One region of the Pseudoalteromonas sp. Hal040 genome, then DNA from elsewhere that is predicted to be linked to it. Evidence: predicted binding sites of a transcription regulator. Region 1 holds the regulator's gene; each other region holds the start of a gene.
The links. The regulator FliA, encoded in region 1, starts transcription of late flagellar genes. The targets are predictions, from matches to a motif close to CTAAAGNTNNNNNNNNNNNNGCCGATA.
Positions count from the first base shown of each region.

Region 1 (6,189 bases):
ATATTGCTGTCTTGCTCTAAAATTTCGCTCACTCTGCGGCGAAAAAAGCTTGAATCATCAACAACTAATACTTTGACTGCCATTGGCACTCTCTTGTTTTATTTCATTGAAAGTGCAGCTTGAACGCTGCACTTTACTATTTATTATTAGCCAACGTAGTGCTTCAGCATGCTAGGGACGTCTAAAATAAGTGCGATACCCCCATCAGACGTGATGGTTGCACCAGCCATACCCGGTGTGCCTTGCAATAATGCATCAAGAGGTTTAATCACCACCTCTTCTTGACCAATTAACGAGTCAACCACAAAGCCCACTTGTTTAGTGCCTATTTGAACAATAACCACGTGACCTTCTGCTTTGCGCTCTTGGCGGTTGGCTCCTTTTACTAACCAATGTTGTAAGTAGAAAAGCGGTATCGCTTTTTCACGTACAATAATTGTCAGCTGACCATCCACTACGTTTGTTTTCGTTAAATCAAGATGGAAGATTTCGCTTACACCAGCAAGTGGTAAAGCAAATGTTTGCTCACCAACAATAACCATTAAGGTTGGTAGAATCGCAAGCGTCAACGGCACCTTGATTTCAAGTGCAGTCCCTACACCTAATTCAGACTGAATATTAACTGAGCCGTTTAATTGGGTGATTTTAGTTTTCACTACATCCATACCCACGCCACGGCCTGAAATATCAGAGATTTCTTCTTTCGTTGAGAAACCTGGCGCAAAAATTAGATTATATGCTTCTGTATCTGATAAACGGCTTGCTTGGTCATGGTCGATAACACCTTTGGTGATCGCAATTTTCTTCAGTTTCTCTGCATCCATACCCGCACCATCATCGCGGATAGTAAGCAGGATGTGGTCACCTTCTTGCGAAGCCGACAGGGTTACAGTACCTGTACGCGGCTTGCCTGCTGCTTCACGCACATCAGGCATTTCAATACCATGGTCAACCGAGTTACGCACTAAGTGCACTAAAGGATCGGCCAGGGCTTCTACTAAGTTTTTATCTAAATCGGTTTCTTCACCAACTAGTTGTAAGTTGATGTCTTTTCTTAAGCTACGCGCTAAGTCACGAACAACGCGTGGAAAACGACCAAAGACTTTCTTGATTGGCTGCATGCGGGTTTTCATAACCGCACCTTGCAAGTCAGCTGTCACCACATCTAGATTAGAAATAGCTTTACCCATTGACTCGCTGTTGCTGTTATTAGCAAGGCTTACCAAACGGTTACGAACTAATACTAACTCACCCACCATATTCATGATTTCATCAAGGCGTTTTGTATCAACACGTACGGTTGTTTCAGCCTGTGGTGGTGGCGCTTTCTTTGGCGCTGCTGCAGCAACGGGAGCTTTTTCCGGTGCTTTTGCTGGAGCTGGCGCTGGCGCTGGTTTACTTGCTGCTGGTGCAGGCTGAGCCGCAGGTTTTGAAGCTGCTGGTTGAGCAGGTTTTGCAGGCTCCACTTTAGGCGTTTCTGGGGCTTTTTCTGGCGCAGCCGTTTCTAAAGACTGTGGTGCACTGCCTTTACCATGTAATTCGTCAAGTAAGGCTTCGAACTCGTCATCGCTAATTTCATCGTCTGAACCACTACTTGTTGCTTCTGCAGCAGGTGTTGGTGCAACAGGTTCAGCAGCTTTAACAGGTTCTGGCTGAGCAACTTTATCTTGTTTTACTTCACCGAAATTGCCAACGCCGTGTAACTCATCTAATAAGCTGTCAAATTCATCATCAGTGATGTCGTCACTGTCGCTACTAATTACATCTGGCGTGGTTGAAGCAGGACCTTGCCCCTTGCCATGAAGCTCATCAAGTAGGCTTTCAAATTCATCTTCGGTGATTTCGTCAATGTTCTGTGACTCAGGCTTGCTATCTGCAAGACCACCGCCATCAAACAACATGTCGAAAGCAAATGGGTCATCTTCATCAATATTATCTGTCGCGATATCAGCTGTAACGTCAGGCGTATCGACAACTGGCTCTTCAATAACGGGCTCTTCAGGTGCTACTGCAACCTCTGCTGCTACAGAAATATCTTCACCAGCGAGCTCTTCTGCTGTAGGTGGCTGACTTAATTTATGAAGAACATCTAATAGGGCTTGATCTGCGGGCTCTGGTTGTTCGCGATTTTGAATCGTAGCGAACATTTCATTGATAGTGTCGAGGGCCTGTAGGATTACATCCATCAGCTCAGGTGTAACTGTACGCACACCTTGACGTAATAAATCGAAAACATTCTCTGCACCATGACACGCATCAACAAGCTCTGTCATGCTCAAGAAGCCTGCACCACCTTTTACAGTGTGAAAGCCTCTAAAAATGGCGTTTAAAAGATCTTTGTCTTCTGGGTTATTTTCAAGCTCGACTAATTGCTCTGACAAAAGCTCTAAGATTTCCCCTGCTTCAACAAGGAAATCCTGTAATATATCTTCATCGACTTCAAAGCTCATGCAGCTACTCTCCTCTTAGAAGCCCAGACTTGATAATAGGTCATCGACTTCATCTTGTCCTGAGACAACATCATCGCGAGACTCACTATCAATAATCGGCCCTTCAGGACCTGCTAGTGTATCACTGGTCGCAGGTGCTTTTTCTATGGCCTGTTTTTCTTGTTGTTGATGACCATCTTCTTGACTGCCAAATACAGTTAAGAGATTAATTAAACTGTCTTCTACTTCTCGCACTAATTCGATGACTCGGCGGATAACCTGCCCCGTTAAGTCTTGATAGTCCTGCGCCATCAACACATTAGTCATCAAACCTTGTAGTTCGTCGGTTTTGGTGTGCGAGTTATTCATGAACTTATCTAAGCTATGACATAACGATTTAAATTCACCGAGTTCAATTTCTCGGCTCATTAAACGATCCCACGTAGGTTTTATTGTTGCGATTTCATCAGCAAGTTGTTGAGCTATTGGTAAACTTGCTTCAACCGCATCCATGGTTTTATTGGCGGCGCTTTCTGTCATTTCCATAACATAATTTAAGCGCTGCTTAGCGTCTGGGATCGCGTCGGTAGTTAAATCAGTGAGACGAGTATCTAAGTCAAAGTTTTTTAACGCTTCGTGAAGCTGACGCGTTAATTTACCGACTTCAGCAAACAACTCTGATTGTTCTTTTGATGCAGCGTCAAGAATCAGCTTATCCGCTTTTTCTTGTTCACCATTTTCAAGATACTCAACAAGTTGACGAGCTTGCTCTAAACTTATTTGAGGCGCAGCAAGTGCTGACATAAGCCTCTCCCCTTAGATTAACCTAAACGTTCGAACACTTTTTCCAATTTGGTTTTAAGTGTCGCAGCAGTGAATGGTTTAACGATGTAGCCATTAACACCTGCTTGAGCAGCAGCAACAATTTGTTCTTTTTTCGCTTCAGCTGTCACCATTAAAACAGGAATATGCTTAAGGCTATCATCAGCACGAATTGCACGTAACAAATCAATACCTTGCATACCAGGCATGTTCCAATCTGTTACAACAAAATCAAATTCTTGATTTTGTAGCATTGGCAATGCTGTTGAACCGTCGTCAGCTTCCTGCACATTGGTAAAACCTAAATCCCTTAATAGATTTTTAATGATACGTCTCATTGTAGAAAAATCATCAACAACAAGAATTTTCATGTTTTTATCCAAAACATCCTCCGGTGAGGTTTGAACCTTTATTTACTTACTACTAATTAATCCAGTCATTGATTTTTGCTTTGAGCTTAATCATCGCCTGACCATGTATTTGACTCACACGCGACTCGCTAACATCGAGTATGTGTCCTATTTCTTTTAAGTTCATTTCGTCGTTGTAGTACAAAGACAAAACGAGAGCATCTCTTTCTGGTAACGATTGGATAGCCGTTAATAGAGACTGGTTAAACCGCTCATTTTTAACGTTATTAAACGGTTTGTCTAGTCCTAAATCCTGACCTACTGGTGTGATGACGTCTTCATCTACACCTAAATCTTCAATACCTAATACTTTACTCGAATTTACATCATGTAGAATATGATGGTACTCATCTAGCGTAATATCAAGTTTTTCAGCGACTTCAGTGTCTTTGGGCTCACGATTTAACGTACTTTCTAATTCAGATATGGTTTCAGCCACAAGGCGGGCATTGCGGTGAACTGAGCGAGGAGCCCAATCACCTCTACGAATTTCGTCTAACATCGCACCACGAATACGAATACCTGCGAAAGTTTCGAAGCTTGCACCTTTGCTTGCATCAAAGTTTTTTGACGCTTCAATCAGGCCAATCATACCTGATTGAATTAAATCATCGAGTTGCACACTGGCAGGTAAACGAGCAATTAGATGGCACGCCACTTTTTTAACTAAAGAGGCATGTTTTTCAACAATCGCATTCAGATTCTGTGCTGATTGATATCCCATCGCTTTATTCACCGATGTTGTCATAGTTAGCCGTTTACTAGTTTTTCAATAAAAAATTCTAAATGGCCAGACGGTTGATTAGGGATCGGCCACTTAACTGCTTTTGTTGCTAATGTTTTAAACGCCAACGCTGCCGGTGAGTTCGGGAATAATTCAACAATCACTTTTTGACGACGCGTTGATTTACGCATGTTCTCGTCATAAGGAATGGTTGCTACTAACTCCATTGAAACATCTAAAAAACGATCCGTTACTTTTGAAAGTTTAGCAAATAATTCTTGCCCTTCACGCATACTGCGCACCATATTGGCAACAATTTTAAATTTGTATACGCCATGCTCACGGCTCAGGACTTTAATAAGTGCGTAAGCATCGGTAATTGAGGTAGGTTCATCACATACAACCACAACAACATCTTGGGCTGCACGAGAAAAGCTTAATACCATGTCAGAAATACCCGCGGCGGTATCGACAATTAAAATATCAAACTCAGTGTTTAACTCGCTAAAAGCGCGAATAAGGCCTGCATGCTCTGAAGGCGTTAATTCCACCATGCTTTGTGAGCCAGACGTTGCTGGTACAATTTTGATGCCTGCAGGGCCTTCAACGAGAATTTCATCAAGCTCACACTCGCCTGATAAAACATGAGATAAGTTACGTTCAACACGAAGGCCAAGCATTACGTCACAGTTTGCCAGACCTAAATCGGCATCTAATACTAATACACGATTACCTAGCTGACCTAATGCGATTGCGGTATTGAGTGAAACGTTGGTTTTACCCACACCACCTTTACCGCCAGTAACAGCGATAACTTTAACGCCACTATTATTATTTTGATTCATTTTGCGCAGGCCGCTTGCTTGATCTAATACTGTGTTAATCATACATCCCTACTGTGTTCGACGCTACTGCTTGACGTCTTGAATGTTGTGCTTTTGCTCGTTTTAAATACAATTGTTCAGCTTTTTTCACTAGTTTTTCAGCATTCGCTACGCGAATATCCTCTGGAACGCGCTGACCGTTAGTAAGATACCCTATTGGCAGACGATTTTGAATCGCTATGCTAATAATCTCACCTAAACTTAAAGATTCATCCAATTTAGTGAAGATACAGCCACTTAGGTGAACCTTTTTAAAGTGTCTTACGGTTTCTTGCAAGACATTAATCTGTGCTGTTGCACTTAATACTAAATAACTACGAATATCAACACGCTGATTACGCATTAGGGTGTTTAATTGCTCAGTTAAACGTAAGTCGCGTTGGCTCATACCCGCTGTGTCTATTAATACTAGACGCTTATTACGTAAATGGTATAACACTTCTGCTAATTCATTCGCATCTTTTACTTGCTTTACGCCACAGCCAATAATACGACCATAAGTCGCCAATTGTTCGTAGGCACCAATTCTGTAAGTATCAGTAGTGATCAACGCCACTTTATCGGCGCCATATTTTTTCGCACCTAATGCAGCTAGTTTTGCAACTGTGGTAGTTTTACCAACGCCTGTTGGACCCACTAACGCAAATACACCGCCTTGACGCAATATTTCGTTATTCGTTGTATGCATTTGGTTTTCAACCATTTGCAGTAATGCTTGCCATGCTTGTTGGCGAGATACATCGTCAGGAATGAAACACGCCATTTGCTCTGCTACATCACGCTCAATGCCCATACCTGCTAAACGGTCAATCATACACGCACGAGTTGGATCGCGACGGGCCATGTCTTGTTGCATTAAGCCAGAAACTTGGTGTTCAAGTAATTGACGGATTGCGTTCAATTCTTCGCGCATGGTCGTC
Region 1 is NZ_JARLUU010000001.1:2,600,409-2,606,597, forward strand. It holds gene P4S60_RS12040 (protein-glutamate methylesterase/protein-glutamine glutaminase) at 1-83, opposite strand, end outside; gene P4S60_RS12045 (chemotaxis protein CheA) at 147-2,450, opposite strand; gene P4S60_RS12050 (protein phosphatase CheZ) at 2,466-3,233, opposite strand; gene cheY (chemotaxis response regulator CheY) at 3,251-3,634, opposite strand; gene P4S60_RS12060 (RNA polymerase sigma factor FliA) at 3,675-4,385, opposite strand; gene P4S60_RS12065 (MinD/ParA family ATP-binding protein) at 4,412-5,272, opposite strand; gene flhF (flagellar biosynthesis protein FlhF) at 5,265-6,189, opposite strand, start outside.

Region 2 (6,189 bases), 640 kb from region 1:
GCGTCTTTCGTTGCTGCCCGCCGTGTCAGTGGGGTCGCATTATAGGGAGATCCAAAAACAGATCAACACTTTTTTTCGATCTTTTTACTGTTCGCTCAAAAAGCGAACTAAATTTACCGAAAACAGCAAAAACGGTCGCTATTATGGCTGTTTTTTAAGCCAATATTCATAATTTAATGCAAATTTCATTGCTATGTTCATTTAACTCGTTAAGATAGCAAGTTCACAATGTTAAATTAATGTTTATTTCTTGTTTATTGGTAGATCAAAATGAAATTACCCGATCAAAAATCTTTTCTTTTCTCAGTTATTCTTGCTGTTTTAGGTTTTGTGGTTGTTAAGTTTGCATTTGCAAGCTTGGCTTTGGACCCAGCATTACTATTTGGTGCAGGCTTATTAATTGGTGCTTTAGTTATTGCAGCACTTTCATCAACGTCAAGTGAGGAGGCCGAAGTAAAAACAAAAACACTTTATGTTGGCAACCTACCTTATCGTGCTAATGAAGGTGTTGTTCGTGCTTTATTTGAAGAGCAAGGCAAAGTTTTCAACGTACGTTTATTAAAAGATAAAAATACAGGTAAACGTCGTGGCTTTGGTTTTGTTGAAATGGCAGAAGCGGATGCAGATAACGCAATCAATCAATTAAATGATAGCGAGTTCCAACAACGTACTTTAAAAGTGCGTGAAGCAAAACAAAAACAAGAGAACGAGGCTAATGGTTTCCGTGAGGAATCTGATCAGTCAGCGTAATCAGCTCAACGCGTAATTGCGAATGACCTATAGGAGCCGTTGCATAGTAATGCAGCGGCTTTTTTTATCGGTTGTAAAAGTAAAGCCTCGTAAAGTAATCAAACTCTCAACGCGCTTAGCAATAGCTTTACCAGAATCAATGAGTAGTACCTGTCGTTTGAAGTAGTCACTAATCGCGCTGGCGAGTAATGGGAAGTGCGTACAACCAAGAACTAATACATCTATATCTTCTGCTATCGCTAAATCACTCAATACTTTCTCAAGCTTTGCTTTATTGATTTTCTGCGTATGAAATAGTGTTTCAGCAATTTCCACCAGCGCCGTTGATCCATATAAGCTAACTTGTGTGCCTTGGCTATGAGTACTAATTAAGTTTGCAGTGTAGCAACTCTTAGTCGTCGATGGCGTCGCCAATAAGCCAATATGTTTACTCTTACTAATAGCGCACGCAGGCTTTATCGCAGGTACAACACCAACAACTTCGATGTTTGTATAAGGGCGAATAGTTTCTAGTGCAGAGGTAGAAGCGGTATTACAGGCAATAACTAGGATATCTACGTGTAAGTTTGCTGTTTCTATAAACTTTAGTAGTGCAAAAAGACGAGCGATGATCGTTTGCTGGCTTTGTGCGCCGTAAGGCAATAAAGCATTATCCATAAAATAGCTATAATCAGCATCAGGGATCACAGCTTGGATCTGTTCTAGTACGGTTGTTCCACCTATACCTGAATCAAACACCATTATATGAACTGACAAACTGCTTACCTCGGATCATCAAAGGTCAGCAGTTTGCCATGTGGCTTAATAAAAAGAAAGAAAGGACTACGCTTCTTCTGTTGCCGAACGTAGCTTATTCATTTGCTCAAACATGGCTTTGGTATAATCCACCAGCTTACTGACTTCTTCTTTATCTTGGTTTAACCATTGTAAGATGCCAGCTAGTTCATTTTGCAAACCAATATCGCCTGCTTTATTAAACGCCTGCTTCAAGTCGTCATTAAATGGCGCAATTTTCTCAGCAACTTCTTTTTCAGGGGCTGGTTTATATTCTTCATAGCCTTTAATAGCTGCCACTGTTTTGGTTTGTTTCAGATCCATCGTAAAGCCAACAAGTTGCTCGTTGCCTAAGTTCAACTCTTTAGCTTGTTCAAAGGCATCTTCTAATGAACCAGAGAAGAATGTCTCACTGACACTTTGTAAGTCTTCCATCAGTTCATTGATAGCTTGCTGCTCTTGCTCATTTAGATCGCCATTGACTGTCATCGAGAATGATAAGTCACGAGATTGAGACGATTCACTGACAAAGGCCTCGTTATCACCATTTTTGCTATAGCTGCTTGCTGACTTACTTTGATATGCATCTGCAAAACTAATACTCACTTCATCACCTTCAGCGGTGGTGAAGGTGTATTCAGCGTTATTACTTAAACTAATATACTGAGCTTGGCTTACTGAAACCGCATTCGGTTTAGGGTTGAACAAGTCTTCCTCTAATTCATCAATACCTTTGTAGATACCTTCTTTAGACTTTTCGATGCCCTCTTCGATGTCATCGTTAAGAATACCTGACTCTTTAAGCTCATCATACGCATCGTCGATGCCCATTTGCACACCTTTGCGTGCATCACCTAGCATGCCTTTAAGTTTTTCATCATCAGCGCCATCAGCTTTTGCTTTACGAAGTGCACCGCCAACAAAGTCGAGAACGTTTTTTACGATCTCTTCAAAGTCGAACAGCGGTTTATCTTTTTTCTCTTCGGCTTTAGGTAGGCCTAATGCCTCTGCAAGTTTATCATCAAGAACTTTTGCCGCGAGCTCACGACCGCGTTGTTGATAACTATCTTGACGATTTTGAATGGTAGGCTGTTGCAATGCCTGCTTGCCATTGTATTTATTCACATTTGTATTAGGCATATAGCCTAGGTTGCCAATTTTCATGATCCGACTCCATGTTATGGTTAACTCATTATCGGCCAAAAACCACAGAACTTAAGTTTTTTGTATAAAAAAACGACACTAAAATAAATAACAAAACTAGACAAATCCTCAGCGCTCCCTACAATAGCGCCGTTATAAAGCTAAGAGATAAAAGGTAATCAGCCATGGCGGTTATAAAAATTGATACAACTCAATACGATGCACAATTGAGTGAGAAAGAGCAGCGCATCACCTCACAGTTTCGACGTTTTGGTGTCGAAAAATTAGAAGTGTTTGGCTCTGATCCTATTCATTACCGCCAACGTGCAGAGTTTCGAGTATGGCATGAAGGTGAAGACCTGTTTCACATCATGTTTGATCAACAAACTAAAGAAAAAATCCGCGTTGATGAGTTTGACCCTGCTGCACCTTTAGTAGGTGAAGTTATGCAAGCCATGATCGAAAACTTAAAAGGTAGCGAAGTTCTGCGCCGTAAGCTATTTCAAATCGATTACCTATCAAGTTTAAGTGGCGAAATTCTTGTTAGCTTGTTATATCACAAACAATTAGATGAGCATTGGCTGCAAGCAATTAAAGAGCTTAAGGCAAAACTGAGCACACAGTTTAAAATTGATTTTATTGGTCGTGCTCGTAAGCAAAAAGAAGTGATTGGTAATGAATATGTTATCGAGCGTCTTAATGTAAACGGTAAAGAGCTTATTTATCAACAAGTCGAAAATAGCTTTACGCAGCCAAATGCGAAAGTGAACATCAAAATGCTCGAGTGGGCACAAGCGCTTTGCCAACCACTTAGCAATGATTTACTTGAGCTATATTGTGGAAATGGAAACTTTTCTATTGCCCTTGCCGGTTCATTCGATCGCGTATTAGCCACTGAGATATCAAAATCATCGGTTTACTCCGCGCAATACAATATCGCACAGAACAAAGTTGAGAACTTAGATATTATTCGTATGTCGAGTGAAGAGTTCACTCAAGCGATGAAAGGCGAACGTACCTTCTCGCGTTTAGATGGCATAGATCTGAAAAGCTATAACTGCCAAACAATCTTGGTAGATCCACCACGCGCAGGCATGGACACACTGACATGTGACTTAGTTGCCAACTACGACAACATTATTTATATCTCGTGTAATCCCGATACCCTAGAGCGTGACCTTGATCACTTATGCAAAACCCATGAAGTAAAACGCTTTGCGATTTTTGATCAATTCCCTTACACCCACCACATCGAATCAGGTGTGTTTTTGCAACGCAAATAAAATTATTTCTCTGCCAGCGCAGCTAAAAGCGCTGGCAACTGCTGCTCGCTGAATACCGCTATATTGTTGTCGGTTAACAGTTTTGCAGTTAACCCCATCCCTGATATTTTCTTTCCTGAATGACTACCATCATAAATAGTATTGCGACCACATGATGGGCTTGATTCTTTTAATAATGCAAAATGAATACCCTGCTTTTTGCAAAGCTTAAGTGCTTGTTCGGCGCCATAAGCAAATTGTACTGTGACATCTTGCGCATCTTTGGTAAGTACTCTGCCCGCTTTAATTTCTGCAGGCGGCCTTGGTGTCGGTAAGCCACCAGCCACTTCAGGACAAAATGCCACTAACCTTCCCTGCTGTTTAAGGGTTTCTAAGCCTGGATGAAGTAAATTTTGCGATTGCCCATCATAACGAACAGGGTTTCCTAACAAACAGCTTGAAACTAATAGTTTTTGCATTTTTCTTTACCGACAAAAAAGCTCCGCGAACGGAGCTTTTAATTAAATTTAATTGAGCTTATTTATCAGCTAGGTAATTAATTAAGTCTGCCATGCTCTTCGCATCGCTAATACCTGAATCCGCACCTAAGATTAAACGGTATTTACCGTTAACAATAAAGGTTGGAACGCCTTTTAACGCACCTTTTTGTTGATAGTATTCTTGATCACGAGTCATTTTAGACGCCATCGTGCGCACAGAAAAACTGTTGTAGTACTTATCAAAGTCTTCTGCTGTTACACCTTGTGCAACGAAGATGTCTTTCATGTCTGCCAGTTCATTAATACGTGCACGCTTAGTGTGAATATGATCAAACACAGCTGCAACTAACTTATCGCTATTTGGTAATACCGTTGCAGTTGCATAACCCTGTGCTAAAACAGTTTGGATTTCTGGATCGCGAGGGCCAACAAAATTTACGTGGCTCTTTTTAAACTTAACACCCTCTTTAAGCATCGTTTTAAGATCAGCAACGATAGGCTCAAATGTATTACAGTGCGGGCAATAGAATGAGAAGAACTCTTTTACTTCTGGCTTTTTAGAAGCGCGCGCATCAATCGTTTCATAATGCTTACCTTCTTCATATTGCGCTGCTGAGGCATTTGCCGCTAAACCTAGCGTGGCTGCCATTAATACAGCTTTTACTAATTTGATCATTACTTCATTACTCCGAAATTATTGTTTTAATAAAAATTCCACTAACTCATCAAGCATCTGCTGGCTCTTGATGGTATTTAAATTAATTTTATATTTATCATTGACGATAAAAGTTGGTACACCCGTTAAGGCGCCCATCTCTGAATATTTTTGCTGTTTATCTTGCATCGCTTTTTCAGCGCTGATTACTGGCATGCTTGCAATTTCAGCATCAAACACATCGTTGCTAATACCATTGGTCGCAAGTAATGCTTTAACGTCTTTCATGTCTTTAAGTAAAGCGCGTTGTCTGTGGATGCTATTAAAAATTTGGTCAGCAACTTGCTCTGCTTTGCCATGCTGCTTAGCAATTAAGTAGGCATAACTTAAGTTACTTTGAGTTTGCTTAGATACACCACCTAAAAAGTTAACATGGCTTTTTACAAACTCTGTGCCTTCTGGCAATTTAGACGCAAGCGCTTTTGCAACTGGCTCAAATTGAAAACAATGTGGACAATAAAACGAAAAGAACTCGGTTACTTGAGGTGTTGCACTTTTCTCAACTTTTAATACTTCGTATTGATTACCTGCTTCAAAATCAGCAGCAAGTGCCGCAAAAGGTAAACATAAAATGAGTAGACTTAACTTTAATTTTTTAAACATTGTTCTCTCGTCTTTCTTAACTTTAAAAATTTATGGTAATAATTTTAATGGTGCTTCCTGTAGCGCTGCAAGCTGTTCTTTTAACGCTAGTATTTGCTGCTCCCAGTATTTGTCTTCAGCAAACCAAGAAAAGTTCCGTGGGAACGCAGGATCATCCCATCTTTTTGCAAGCCAGCCCATATAATGAACCATGCGCATCGCTCTGAGTGGCTCAATTAACTTTAATTGGCTGTGATCAAAGTCACAAAATTCTTCATAAGCAGCCACTAAGGTGTCTAACTGTAACAGTTGGTTGTTACGATCGCCACTGAGCATCATCCAAAGATCTTGAATAGCAGGCCCTTGTCGACTGTCGTCTAAATCAACAAACATTAACGCATCACCAGACCACAGTATATTACCGGCATGGCAGTCACCGTGCAGGCGGATAGTTTCAACATTT
Region 2 is NZ_JARLUU010000001.1:3,236,122-3,242,310, forward strand. It holds gene P4S60_RS15015 (RNA recognition motif domain-containing protein) at 271-750, shown strand; partial or broken gene murI (glutamate racemase) at 713-1,506, opposite strand; gene P4S60_RS15025 (DUF5610 domain-containing protein) at 1,573-2,688, opposite strand; gene trmA (tRNA (uridine(54)-C5)-methyltransferase TrmA) at 2,853-3,950, shown strand; gene P4S60_RS15035 (DUF523 domain-containing protein) at 3,953-4,408, opposite strand; gene P4S60_RS15040 (thiol:disulfide interchange protein DsbA/DsbL) at 4,467-5,105, opposite strand; gene P4S60_RS15045 (thiol:disulfide interchange protein DsbA/DsbL) at 5,124-5,747, opposite strand; gene P4S60_RS15050 (serine/threonine protein kinase) at 5,778-6,189, opposite strand, start outside.
Region 2: the regulator FliA is predicted to act here: its motif matches at 2,718-2,744, upstream of P4S60_RS15025 (DUF5610 domain-containing protein).

Region 3 (6,189 bases), 400 kb from region 1:
CAATACTTACTTGAAAATATTCGCGAGATTGATATACCGTGTCGTTATGGAGGGGATGAATTCTGTATAATCTTACCAGATTGCGAGTTAGATAGCGCCTTTAGTATTTGTGAAAAACTCATAGCTGCATTCGAACAACAATACCCTGAGCTTCATTTAAGTTTTGGTCTTATAGCAGCGCCTCTTGATAGCACGGTCGATGCTGAGGAGTTAATTAATCGTGCAGATAAAAAAATGTATCAGGCGAAAGAGCATATAGGTTCATACATTATGCGTTAGCGAGTCATACGCTTTACAAAAACAACGACGAATAAAGCCAGCGAGAAGCTACCACAAAATGCTTCTATGGCAGCGATTAACCTCGAAAAACCTATTGGCGTAATGTCACCATACCCAAGCGTGGTAAAAGTGACCACGCTAAAGTAAAAACTATTTAGTAGCGCCGATAAATTGCTTTGAAATGAGTTTTCAAAACTCAGTTGCATGACAGAATTCTGGTAACTTACCCCAAATAAGAAATAACAAAATGCACAGCAAATGATCAATGAAAGACTAAAGCGAATGACGTTTTCGGGCTTTTCTCCATATCCACAGAGCATATCAATAAAGCTAGAAGTAATTTGTTTGGTTGAGCCTTTGCGGTATTGCGCATGGCGCATTCTTAATTCTTTGTAGGTGAAGTTACCGGCGAGCTCAAAAAGCCCTTGATGTTCAGAGGCTTTTCTTAAATTGCGATATATTTCTTCGGATTGCTCAAATAAGTCTCGTGCTTCAGCATGCTGCTTATTTTTGCGTGCTTTAAATGCGGCTGATTCTTGTAATAACTGCTCGCCCAGCTCGATATTATCAATTCGACTGTCGTTGAGCTTAATACCTAGTAAGTTGGTATTCTTTAAATCACAGTAATGCAAACTCGCACTATGTAAATTGGCTTTCATTAATGAAGCGTTGGCTATTTTATTATTAAATAAATGAGCACCCGTTAAATTTGCACGATAAAAATTACAATAAGAGAGATCATACCCTTCCTCGTCATCCTGTTTGATCAGGTTTAACCCCGAAAGATTCGCTCTTTGCAGTTGCAAGCCTTCTAATAAGCCGCCTTTTTTTGCATAGCGCTCTAATTTTTGGGTTAGATCTAGTCCTGATTTGTCAAATTTACTATCATGCCAAAAGCAAAACCCAGAACCCATGTCTGTCTCTTGGCACTTGTTACCTGTTGGGGAAATATAACTGCAACATGGTTTGTCAGGCATAAGGATGAAAACTTATTTGTGGGTCATCTTTATAGATTAGCAGCTATTTGGCAGGGTAAAATGGAATCTCTCATATTTATTAATTGAATTGGCTTATCTTTGTTGAATTACACCTTAAAGCGCAGTAAACGCAGAACCACAGTGGCAATTAAAGTTGCCCAGCAGAAACTCACTGTTTATGCACCTTTTTATGTTCCACAAACTGAGATTGATGCCTGGCTAAAGACCAAGCAAGATTGGGTTGCTGAACAAATTGCCAAACAATCCATTCATGCTGAACGCCGTCAACTGCCATTAGTAAACGCCACTATTAAGTTGTTTGAGCAAAACGTGCCGATAGTATTCGCTAAAGGCACTAAAAGCATGTGGCAACAAGATGCACACGCTCAGCTTACCTTATCTATTTCATCGCGCGTCAAACATCAAGAAGCTAACTATTTAGCATTGCTTGAGCAGTTTTTACATGAAAAGCTTGAGAGCTATATTGAAATGCGTGTTCATGATTATTGTTTACAGATGTCTGAAGCACTCCCTACAAAGCTTAAAATTCAACATTATAAACGTCGTTGGGGCAGTTGTAATAAGCGCCGCGAGCTGACTTTTAATCTGCATTTAGCAAGTGCGCCAACCTGGGTGATTGATTATGTGGTTGTACACGAACTTGCGCATCTTTTGCATATGAACCATAGCGCTAAGTTCTGGCAACGTGTGAGCCAGTTTTATCCAAATTATAAAAAAGCAGAGCAATGGCTTAAAGCAAATGGAAGCAGTTTGAGTTGGTAGCTTAAGTTAGCGAGAGTAAAGTTAGAAAGAGTAAAGGTAGAAAGAGTAAAGAGTGGTGGAGGGAGCTGGATTCGAACCAGCGAAGGCTGAGCCGTCAGATTTACAGTCTGATCCCTTTGGCCGCTCGGGAACCCCTCCACACAGATTTTTACTATTGCATTTGGCCCCACTTTTCTAAGAAGGAAAGTGGTGGAGGGAGCTGGATTCGAACCAGCGAAGGCTGAGCCGTCAGATTTACAGTCTGATCCCTTTGGCCGCTCGGGAACCCCTCCAATGCAACGGCGCTGATAATAGCAAACTGATTATTTAAGTAAAGAAAAAAACTAAAGAAAAATGCATAAATGCCGATAACTGGTTAATCAAGAAACTATTTGGCTAAAGACTATGCAGATTGATGGTTTGTTGCTCACTGAGAGTCAACTCGATAATCGTCTAAATAAAAGTGTACACGAGCACCGCTCGGGAGAGTTTGCTTTATTACTAGCAATGCTTTCTCATGATGCGCTCGATTTTAGCCAGTTTCACCTGCCAAAAACAGAATTAACCAGTCCTGATGTATCTGAATCGGTTCTGCGTAAAGAACTCGGTGCTGGTCCATCACAACCATTAGCTCCTGAACAATTCGATATGATGATAGGCCAAGACAATGCATTTAAATTACTGCAAGGTGGTTTGTCGGATATTAGGTTACATCATTGCTTAAACCCAGAACCGCTGAATGTCCGTGATGATAAGCTGCATGTGCCACTTGAAGTGATTGATAACTGTGAGCCCGCAGTTAGAAAACGCTTTTATGAAAAAAATAAACCCGTGGAGCGCCCACAAATTGACGCTGCTGCATTTTATGATAGCCTTACCGACGAGGCGATACATCAACCCCTACATTTAGCTACAGCATAGGCATAAGTGGCTTAATCGAACTGTCATAGACTACGAATAAACTAAGAATAAGCTTAATAATTAATAAAAAGTACAGCTAAATTAAGTTGTGCTTGTTATAATAGCAGCCTATGGCTTAATGCCATTGTCATTGAACCAAGTTACTAGGACTATAATGAAGAAAACATTCACGCTAAACCACGAGAAAATTAAATACCCTCGTATGGTTGATGCAGCCAAGCACGAAGTAAAAAAATACTTAAAACGTGAGCGTAATAAAACACTCCCAGCAGATGCCGATTATTGGGCGTTTGACTGTAAGTTTGGTGAATCAGCGGATGAGGCCAATGTCGTTCACGTGGCAGAGATTAATAAATGTATCAGCGATATTGAAGCTAAAGGGCTTACATCGTTCTACGTTGAGATCTTAGCGCGTCCTGCACAGCGTCAACAGCAAGAGTTTGACGAAGAGTAATATCCATACTGTTCTGCAGTTATACTCTTACCAAAAAAAGGGCCTTCAGGCCCTTTTTTAGTTTTAGTAATTAATCAACGTGCAAATGGATCGGCATTGATTTTTTCTATGTACCAATTGCCTTTTTTACGCATCATTTTCACACTACGCATATCATCAACTTTTTTACCGTTAAAGTAGCCTGTGAAGATTAAGTTGATATTGGCTTTATCACCGTATTGTTCGCGTAGACTCATATTGGTCATATCGACTTCAATTACCACCTCGTCGTATTGCATATTGACTAGGTTGCGAGCGAACTGCCCAGCGGTACCGTAAGATTTCATAATACGCGCCATTTTTGGGGTGGCGTATTCCATAGCAAGGTTCAAATCGTTTTGGTTATATAAAGCATCGAAATACAGAGTCGCCACATTACCTGGGGTGTTTTTTTCGCCTTTTGGCGCATCTTCAGAACCGCAACCGAAAAGAAAGCAGCTACTTAATAGAACAAAAATTAAGAGTATATTTTTCATTGTTGTTGTTTTACGAGTTAACTTGAGATTAAGTGTGTGACTAAATCAGCTTGATGTAAAGTTAACTCGGTAAAATTATTGGTTTTATTTATTTTAGATAATAAAAAAGGATGCATCTCTGCATCCTTCTTTGAAAACTTAGTTGTTATTACTGAACAAGCTCTTTGTCGCTGAATTCTTCAGCAAATAATGGGCTAGATAAATAACGCTCAGTTGCACTTGGTAAAATTACCACGATATTTTTGTCTGCGTTTTCAGGTTTTTCAGCAAGGCGCTTTGCAGCAACGACTGCAGCACCAGAAGAAATACCCACTAAAATCCCTTCGTTTTTCATTAGTTCGTGAGCCATTGCAATCGCATCTTCATTTGATACTTGCTCTGCGGCATCAATCACTTCTAAATCAAGGTTGCCAGGGATGAAGCCTGCACCGATACCTTGAATTTTATGAGGACCCGGTTTAATTTCTTCGCCAGCTAAAGTTTGGCTAATAACAGGTGAGTTAGTTGGCTCAACAGCAACAGATTGTACATTTAACCCTTTTTCTAATTTAAGGTAACGGCTAACACCTGTAATAGTACCACCTGTACCAACACCTGCTACGAAGATGTCGATTTTACCGTCCATTGCTTCATAGATTTCAGGACCCGTTGTTTCAAAGTGAATTTTCGGGTTGGCTGGGTTTTCGAACTGTTGTAAAAGGATGTATTTTTCAGGCTCACTTGCTTGAATTTCTTTTGCTTTTTCAATCGCGCCATTCATACCCTTAGCGCCATCAGTCAATACTAGGTTAGCACCTAACGCTTTTAATAGTTTACGACGCTCTAAGCTCATTGTGTTAGGCATAGTCAGGGTTAACTTATAGCCACGAGAAGCCGCTACGAACGCAAGGGCGATACCTGTGTTACCAGATGTAGGCTCGATTAGCTCTTTGTCTTTGGTTAAAACGCCTGACTTTTCTGCTTCCCAGATCATTGAAGCGCCAATACGGCATTTAACACTAAAGCTTGGGTTACGTGATTCTACTTTAGCAAAAACATTACCTGAGGTTACGCGGTTAAGCTTTACAATTGGTGTATTACCAATCGTTAATGAATTATCTTCAAAAATGTTAGACATAGTGTTCCCTTGGAAGCAATTTATTCAATCGTTGATCAACTAGCTTAGGCCAGCGATCTGTAATAGTCACACTTTACTGTGGTGAATAAAAAACGAAAGTAAAGTTTGGCTATAACATATAGCGAATAGGCTTATAGCATTTAGTAATAAGGTGGGAAAAGAAGGGCGCGCACCCAAAGGTGCGCAAAGTCAGGTTAGAGTAACCAAGCGTAGCTAAATTTAGCAAATAAGGTGCGCTGCTCTTTGGTGATTGATGAAAGCTCGTCATCTTGGTAGCCATTATCAGAGTAGCCAGCAAAGAATACCGTTTGCGGATTCAACTTGTAAGAATACAATAGTTGAGTGGCGAGGTTTTTATATTGGCTATCAACATCATCTATGTAATTAGCTTGATTACGCTCTAAGTCAGTATATATGACTGCAAGGCGTACAAAGCTATTTACGTTGAATTGATAAGTTAAACGCACATCACTTAAATTAGCGGTAAATACTTCGCTGCCATCAGCCTCAAGCTGCTCATAAGTATGACGTAAACGTACTTCAAAATGTTTACCAAGATTCATATTCAGTACTGGGCGAATATGGAATTTATCACCAACGCGGTTATTCGCTAAGTCTACAGCATTACCTGTATACATAAATAAAGAAGCAAATACCCCAGCGGTTGGCTTAAAGTCACTATAAAAGCCAACGCCATTTTCGCTAAACATATCTGTGTTGCCATCAATATCTAAACGTGATTTATCATGACGAAGGCCGGTTCGGTTTCTGTGTTCAACAGACAGCTCAAAAAAGCTTTGTAATGGACCACTCACAGAAAAGCTAGTCTGTGCTTCTTTTTCAAGAAGTTCGTTCTTTTCGTTATGAGTAATATCCCAATCGGCATAAAGGTTTGCGCGATTCCACCAATTACCTTTATCACCATACCAACGGTATTCACCCCCAGTCGTAAACTTTTTAAAATCAACTTGTGAGATAAAACCTAAGTCTGCTCTCAAATCGGCATCGCGATAATTATAATCAGCGAAGGCACGCCAATATTTCTCGTCATGTTGATACTTTACGTAGTAACCAGTGCCTGATTGCTGTTCTTTACTTAAAACACGCAGTACGCCTTCGTTGTAGTCGCAGTCACTATTTAATTCACAGCTTACTTGCTCTGGC
Region 3 is NZ_JARLUU010000001.1:2,201,672-2,207,860, reverse strand. It holds gene P4S60_RS10140 (GGDEF domain-containing protein) at 1-279, shown strand, start outside; gene P4S60_RS10135 (ion channel) at 276-1,256, opposite strand; gene P4S60_RS10130 (M48 family metallopeptidase) at 1,359-2,039, shown strand; tRNA gene P4S60_RS10125 (tRNA-Tyr) at 2,093-2,177, opposite strand; tRNA gene P4S60_RS10120 (tRNA-Tyr) at 2,227-2,311, opposite strand; gene P4S60_RS10115 (VC2046/SO_2500 family protein) at 2,424-2,939, shown strand; gene P4S60_RS10110 (DUF6172 family protein) at 3,094-3,393, shown strand; gene P4S60_RS10105 (hypothetical protein) at 3,468-3,908, opposite strand; gene cysK (cysteine synthase A) at 4,057-5,025, opposite strand; gene P4S60_RS10095 (carbohydrate binding family 9 domain-containing protein) at 5,220-6,189, opposite strand, start outside.
Region 3: the regulator FliA is predicted to act here: its motif matches at 2,363-2,389, upstream of P4S60_RS10115 (VC2046/SO_2500 family protein).

Region 4 (6,189 bases), 220 kb from region 1:
TGATTTTTTATACATCCTTCGCTAACCAGAGTGCATTATAGCCCATTGCTGCTCTGATTTTTTAGTTATTTTGTCTTTCTTTTGTAGGCATTAATAATTACGTTCAACGATATAGCTTGCAAGGCTCGCCAGTTCGCTGGTGTCGTAATCAATTGCCTCAAGAGCTTGATGAGCTTGAGCCAGTAAATCTTGTGCTTTTTGCTTTGCGCCAGCCATACCTAATAATGCAGGGTAAGTTGCTTTATTAGCTGCAATATCTGAACCTTGTGGTTTACCCAATGTTTCAGTATCAGCTTCTACATCAAGGATATCGTCTTGTACCTGAAAAGCCAGTCCTATTGCTTGGCCAAATAGGTTTAATTGCGCGAGGGTATGCTCATCGCAATTTTTAGCACACAACGCACCAAGTGTAATTGCGCAATTAAGTAATGCGCCTGTTTTTAGCTGGTGAATGCGCTCCAGCTGTTCAACAGTAATTTGTTTATCGGTCGCTTCGATATCCAGTGCTTGTCCACCTACCATACCCTCAATACCTGAGGCTTTGCTTAACGAGGCTATCATTTTTACTTGTTGCGTAGCTGAAACTGCAAATTGATGGTTGGCGATTAAATCAAATGCCAGTGTTTGTAATGCATCTCCGGCAAGTATTGCTTGCGCTTCCCCGTAAACAATATGACAGGTAGGACGGCCACGTCTTAAGTCATCATCATCCATGGCAGGTAGGTCATCATGGACTAATGAGTAGCTATGAATACACTCAATAGCAGCGGCAAGAATATCAAGATCGGCTTTGTCTGCGCCCATCATTCGGCCAGTTGCATAAACAAGGTAAGGACGTAAGCGCTTACCACCATTTAAAACCCCATAATGCGTGGCTTCTTTGATGGTTTTTTCGGTATTAAGTGGTCGTTCGAAATAGCGATTTAAATGTGCTTCAACGTCTTCTCGAGCGCGTTGTAGTTGTTCTTTTAATTGCACTTAATTAGTCCAGATTTGAATCAAAATTGCTAAGAGGCGCTTGGCTATCGTTGCCCATTAATATGGCAACCTTTTGTTCGGCTTGTTGTAACTTACCAGATGAAGCATTTGCCAACGCAATGCCGCGTTCAAACTGTTTGAGTGACTGCTCTAGCGACAGTTCACCTTGCTCCATTTGTGCAACAATTTGAGATAATTCATCCAGTGCTTCTTCAAAGCTTAAGTTTTCTGGTTTCTTTGTTGCCATTGTGGCCTCGATAGCTGTTAGAAAGTGAGGCCAATTTTAGGGGGAATGCTAAACTAGGTCAAAGAATGATGTGTTTTTTTACGCATAATCCATTTTCAATATGCTATTTTTACGGTTTTAGATACAGCTTAAACTTGTAGCTTAAAAATCTTACATTAAAATAAAATTAATTCATTTAATGATTTAAGTATTTCAATTGCTTGCCGATAAGCAGTTAATAATAAAAATTTGATGCCTATGGGTGTCGTGTAATTGTTGCTCTGGAGGGGTATGTGGATTTAGCAACCATAATAGGTATTCTTGGTGCCATAGGCTTAATTGCTATGTCGATGGTGTTAAGTAGTGACGGCCAAGTTGCAATGTTTTACAACACGCCTTCGGTGGTCATTGTATTTGGTGGTTCGATTTTTATCGTATTATCGAATTTCACTATGGGGCAATTTTTGGGCATTGGTAAGGTCGCTGCAAAAGCCTTTATGTTCAAAATTGAATCGCCAGAAGAATTAATCGAAAAAGCAGTAGAATTAGCTGACTCAGCACGTAAAGGTGGTTTCTTAGCATTAGAAGAAGCCGAAATCCCAAACGGCTTTATGCGTAAAGGGGTTGATATGTTAGTGGATGGCCATGATGCTGATGTGGTACGAGCTACACTGCAAAAAGATATTTCCCTTACTGCTACTCGCCATGAAATTGGTGCAGGCTTATTTAAGTCCCTCGCCGATATCGCTCCAGCGATGGGGATGATCGGTACACTGATCGGTCTGGTTGCTATGTTATCAAACATGGATGACCCAAAAGCAATCGGTCCTGCAATGGCGGTTGCTCTTTTAACAACACTTTATGGTGCTTTCTTAGCAAACGTTGTTGCTATTCCTATTCAGGTAAAACTAGAGCTGCGTAAAGACGAGGAAGCGCTTAACCAACGCTTAATTCTCGACGCAGTACTGGGTATTCAAGATGGTCAAAACCCGAAAGTGATTGAAGGTATCTTGAAAAACTACTTAGCCGAATCAAAACGTAAAGTTGATACCGAGGAGTAGGGTATGTCTGATCAAGAGTGCAAATGCCCACCTCCTGGCTTACCTGCTTGGATGGGAACTTTCGCAGATTTAATGTCACTATTAATGTGCTTCTTTGTACTCTTACTAGCCTTCTCGGAAATGGATGTACTGAAGTTCAAGCAAATTGCCGGCTCTATGAAGTTTGCTTTCGGTGTACAAAATAAAATAGAAGTAAAAGATATTCCTAAAGGAACCTCAGTCATTGCCATGGAGTTCACGCCTGGTAAGCCTGAACCCACTCCAATTGAAACGATTCAACAACAAACCGTAGAAATGACGCAGCAAATGCTTGAGTTTCAGGCCGGCGACGAAAGCTCTGCCGGTGGTCGACAAGAACAGCGCGGTAACAAGCGTGGTGGTGAGTCTCAAAGTACGGCTCAGCAACAAGCCTTGGAACAGTCAATTTCTGCGGCTGATCAAGAACAAACAAATGAACTTGTTAAGAAAATTGCCCAGCAGCTAGAACAGCAAATAATGGATGGGGCGATTGAGCTTGAGTCATTAGGTCAACAAATTATTATTCGCATTCGAGAAAATGGTTCGTTCCCGTCTGGCAGTGCATTTTTACAACCAAAATTTAAACCGATTATTCGTGATATTGCCACGTTGTTAAAAGATGTGCCGGGCGAAATTACCGTGTCAGGACACACTGATGATTTCCAAGTATCGAATGAGCTTTACACGAATAACTGGGATTTATCATCAAAACGCGCAGTGGCAGTCGCCAGTGAAATGGAAAAAGCCCCGGGCTTTGATAAGTCACGAATGGTCGTGGTAGGGCATGCTGAAACACGGCCCCTTGTACCTAATGTGACTGATGAAGATCGTAAACGAAATCGCCGTGTTGAAATCTCTATCATGCAAGGTAAAGCACACGAATCTGACCCTATTGATGTAAGGCCGTAAATCAATTAAAGTGAAACTTCATTAACACATGTAATGGAGTATAAAAATGAAAAAAGTTGATAAGTACAGCTATATGCCAGGTAATGGCGGCGGTGGCGATGACAATGATGATGGTAAAACACAAGGCGATTAACTTTGCCTCATTGGATTGACTCTGTCATTGTGACATTGGATCATAGCTGGGTGTTCATTCTGAGCCCGGCTATTTTTGTATTTTATCTTCGCAAAGATTGGCCTGCATTTTACTTTGCTGTTATCACAGCCGCTTTCTTCCTATACGGAACTCTTATTTATTCAGCTTTAAAAGCATTTGATGATATTTATGTGTGGCGCTATGTTGTTTGGGCGTTTAATGATATTGCTTGGATGGCTGTGATTGCCTACTTAGGTATTAAAGATAAAGTCTATTTATGGCAAAGTGCTTTGGGGCAACTTGTTGTTATAATGGCGCCCATTTTGCAATTGTTTCGTTTAGTCGACCGCCACCTATGGGATTTATCGTACAGCACTTATATGTATAAAACGCTATTGCCTTTAATCAACGTTGGTACAGTGGTTGTCTGTTATCTACCCCTCATTTACCTTTTTACTCGACGTAGCCCGCAGACGTAAGTCATTCCTTAGTTAAAATTCTTGTGCTAGACTACTGTTTATAAAAACAGTATTTAGTGTTGCGTTATGAAACTTTACATTGCCGAAAAACCGTCCTTGGCGCGAGCCATTGCAGATGCATTGCCTAAACCACAAAAAAAACAGGATGGTTATATAGAGCTTGCTAATGGTGATTGTGTTTCTTGGTGTATTGGTCATTTGCTTGAACAAGCAGAGCCAGATGATTACGATGCAAGTTTTAAAAAGTGGCAATTTGAGCACTTACCTATCGTGCCAGAACAATGGCAATTAAAACCTAAAGCAAAAACACGCAAACAACTTACTGTATTAAAAAAGCTAATTAAGCAGGCAAACATAATTGTTCATGCTGGCGACCCTGATCGCGAAGGCCAGTTATTGGTTGATGAGGTAATTGAACAGGTCAGATTAAGCCAAGCTAAAAAACAGCAAATTCAACGACTATTAATCAGCGACTTAAACTTAAGTGCAGTGAAAAAAGCACTGAATAACTTAAAGTCGAATCGCGATTTTATTCCCTTGAGTGTATCTGCTTTAGCTCGCTCACGTGCAGATTGGCTATTTGGCATGAATTTAACTCGCGCTTATACGCTTGCTGGGCAAAAAGCTGGATTTGGTAATGTGTTATCAGTAGGTCGTGTCCAAACACCTATTTTAGGTTTAGTCGTTAATCGTGATAATGAAATAGCTAACTTTGTAGCGAAACCTTTTTATGAAGTATTAGCTCATCTTGAAACTCAGCATCAAGCATTTTCTGCAAAGTGGCAGCCAAGTAAAGCATGTGAACCTTATCAAGATGAGGAAGGGCGGGTATTACATAGAGGGCTTGCTGAAAATGTTGTGTCACGCATAACTAATCAACCAGCTAAAGTGGTTGAGCTTGAACAAAAGCAAAAAAAGCAACAAGCGCCACTGCCTTATAACTTATCAGCTTTACAAATTGATGCGGCAAAGGCGTTTTCAATGCCAGCACAAAAGGTGCTAGATACCTGTCAAAGCTTGTATGAGCGTCATAAGTTAATTACGTATCCTCGTTCAGATAACCGCTATTTACCAAAAGAGCATCATAGAGATGCAGCGAGGATTATTGCCGCCATCACTAATAATGAAGGTCAAGTAAGTGAAGCTTGCAAGCAAGCCGATATGAGTAAGCGGAGTAAATGTTTTAATGACAGCAAGGTTGCAGCTCACCACGCTATTGTTCCTACCGAAAAACAACTTCGCTCAGCATCATTAAATAGTGATGAACAAAAAATCTATCGGTTGATCTGTCGTCATTATTTAATTCAGTTTTATCCAGACTATGTATTTAACGAAACCAAAGTCACAGTCGAAATTGCGGGTGGGCTTTTTAAAGCTGCGGCTAAGCAAGATGTTAGCTTAGGCTTCAAAACATTAATGGGTAAAACCGAGTTAAAAGATGAGCAGACCTTACCGCCACTTGAAAAAGGTCAGCAGCTGCATTGTAATCAAGGTGACGTGGTAGATAAAATGACAACACCGCCAGCACACTTTACTGATGCGACCTTATTAAGTGCTATGACAGGCATCAGCCGCTATGTGAAAGACCCTGAAATTAAAAAGATCCTTAAAGAAACTGATGGCTTAGGCACTGAGGCTACACGGGCAGGTATTCTTGAGCTTTTATTCAAGCGCCGCTTTTTGGAACGTCAGGGTAAAAACATTCTAGCTACCGCAACAGGTAAAGCTCTCATAAGTACATTACCAGAGCAGCTTGCTAGCCCCGACTTAACAGCTAAGTGGGAAGCGTCGTTAGGGAATATAGCTGAGCAACATATGAGTTATCAGCAGTTTTTAACGCCATTACTAGCAGAGCTGCATGCTTTAGTTGAGCAAGCCAAGCAGTGCGACAGCCAAGTATTCGGCCAATTACCAAAAACGCCGCAAAAGCGACGTTTTAAAAGAAAAGCAAAGCCTAGAGCCAAGTCAGCCTAAACTATTTTTTGTTGAATAGGGCAACCGCGGCATTACTCATTGCTGTAATCCCAGTAGGGAGCGCCTTCTTGTAATCAGGCGCAAACTTACTTGAGTGTAATGAAGGTAATGTTGCGCCTGATTGCATTGCTGCATCATATTGACTCGGTTCAACACCACCTAACCAAAACAAAGTAATTGGTACGTGCTGCTCTGTACGACCATAAAGACCAAAGTCTTCACCAGCCATTACAGCTTCAGTTTCAAGTACATTCTCTTCACCAATAGCGTTAGCAATTGCTGAACGCACTAGGTTGGTTTGAGCTGGATTATTATAAGTTGAAGGAATTGATTCGTCTTCATGTACATAGACTTCAGGTGCTAAGCTTTCATCAAGGCCAGCACTTAATGCTATGCCTTTAGAAATTCGTT
Region 4 is NZ_JARLUU010000001.1:2,817,746-2,823,934, reverse strand. It holds gene dxs (1-deoxy-D-xylulose-5-phosphate synthase) at 1-1, opposite strand, end outside; gene ispA ((2E,6E)-farnesyl diphosphate synthase) at 91-978, opposite strand; gene xseB (exodeoxyribonuclease VII small subunit) at 983-1,225, opposite strand; gene pomA (flagellar motor protein PomA) at 1,498-2,265, shown strand; gene P4S60_RS13115 (flagellar motor protein MotB) at 2,269-3,192, shown strand; gene P4S60_RS13110 (hypothetical protein) at 3,328-3,804, shown strand; gene P4S60_RS13105 (DNA topoisomerase III) at 3,871-5,778, shown strand; gene P4S60_RS13100 (M20 metallopeptidase family protein) at 5,780-6,189, opposite strand, start outside.
Region 4: the regulator FliA is predicted to act here: its motif matches at 1,408-1,434, upstream of pomA (flagellar motor protein PomA).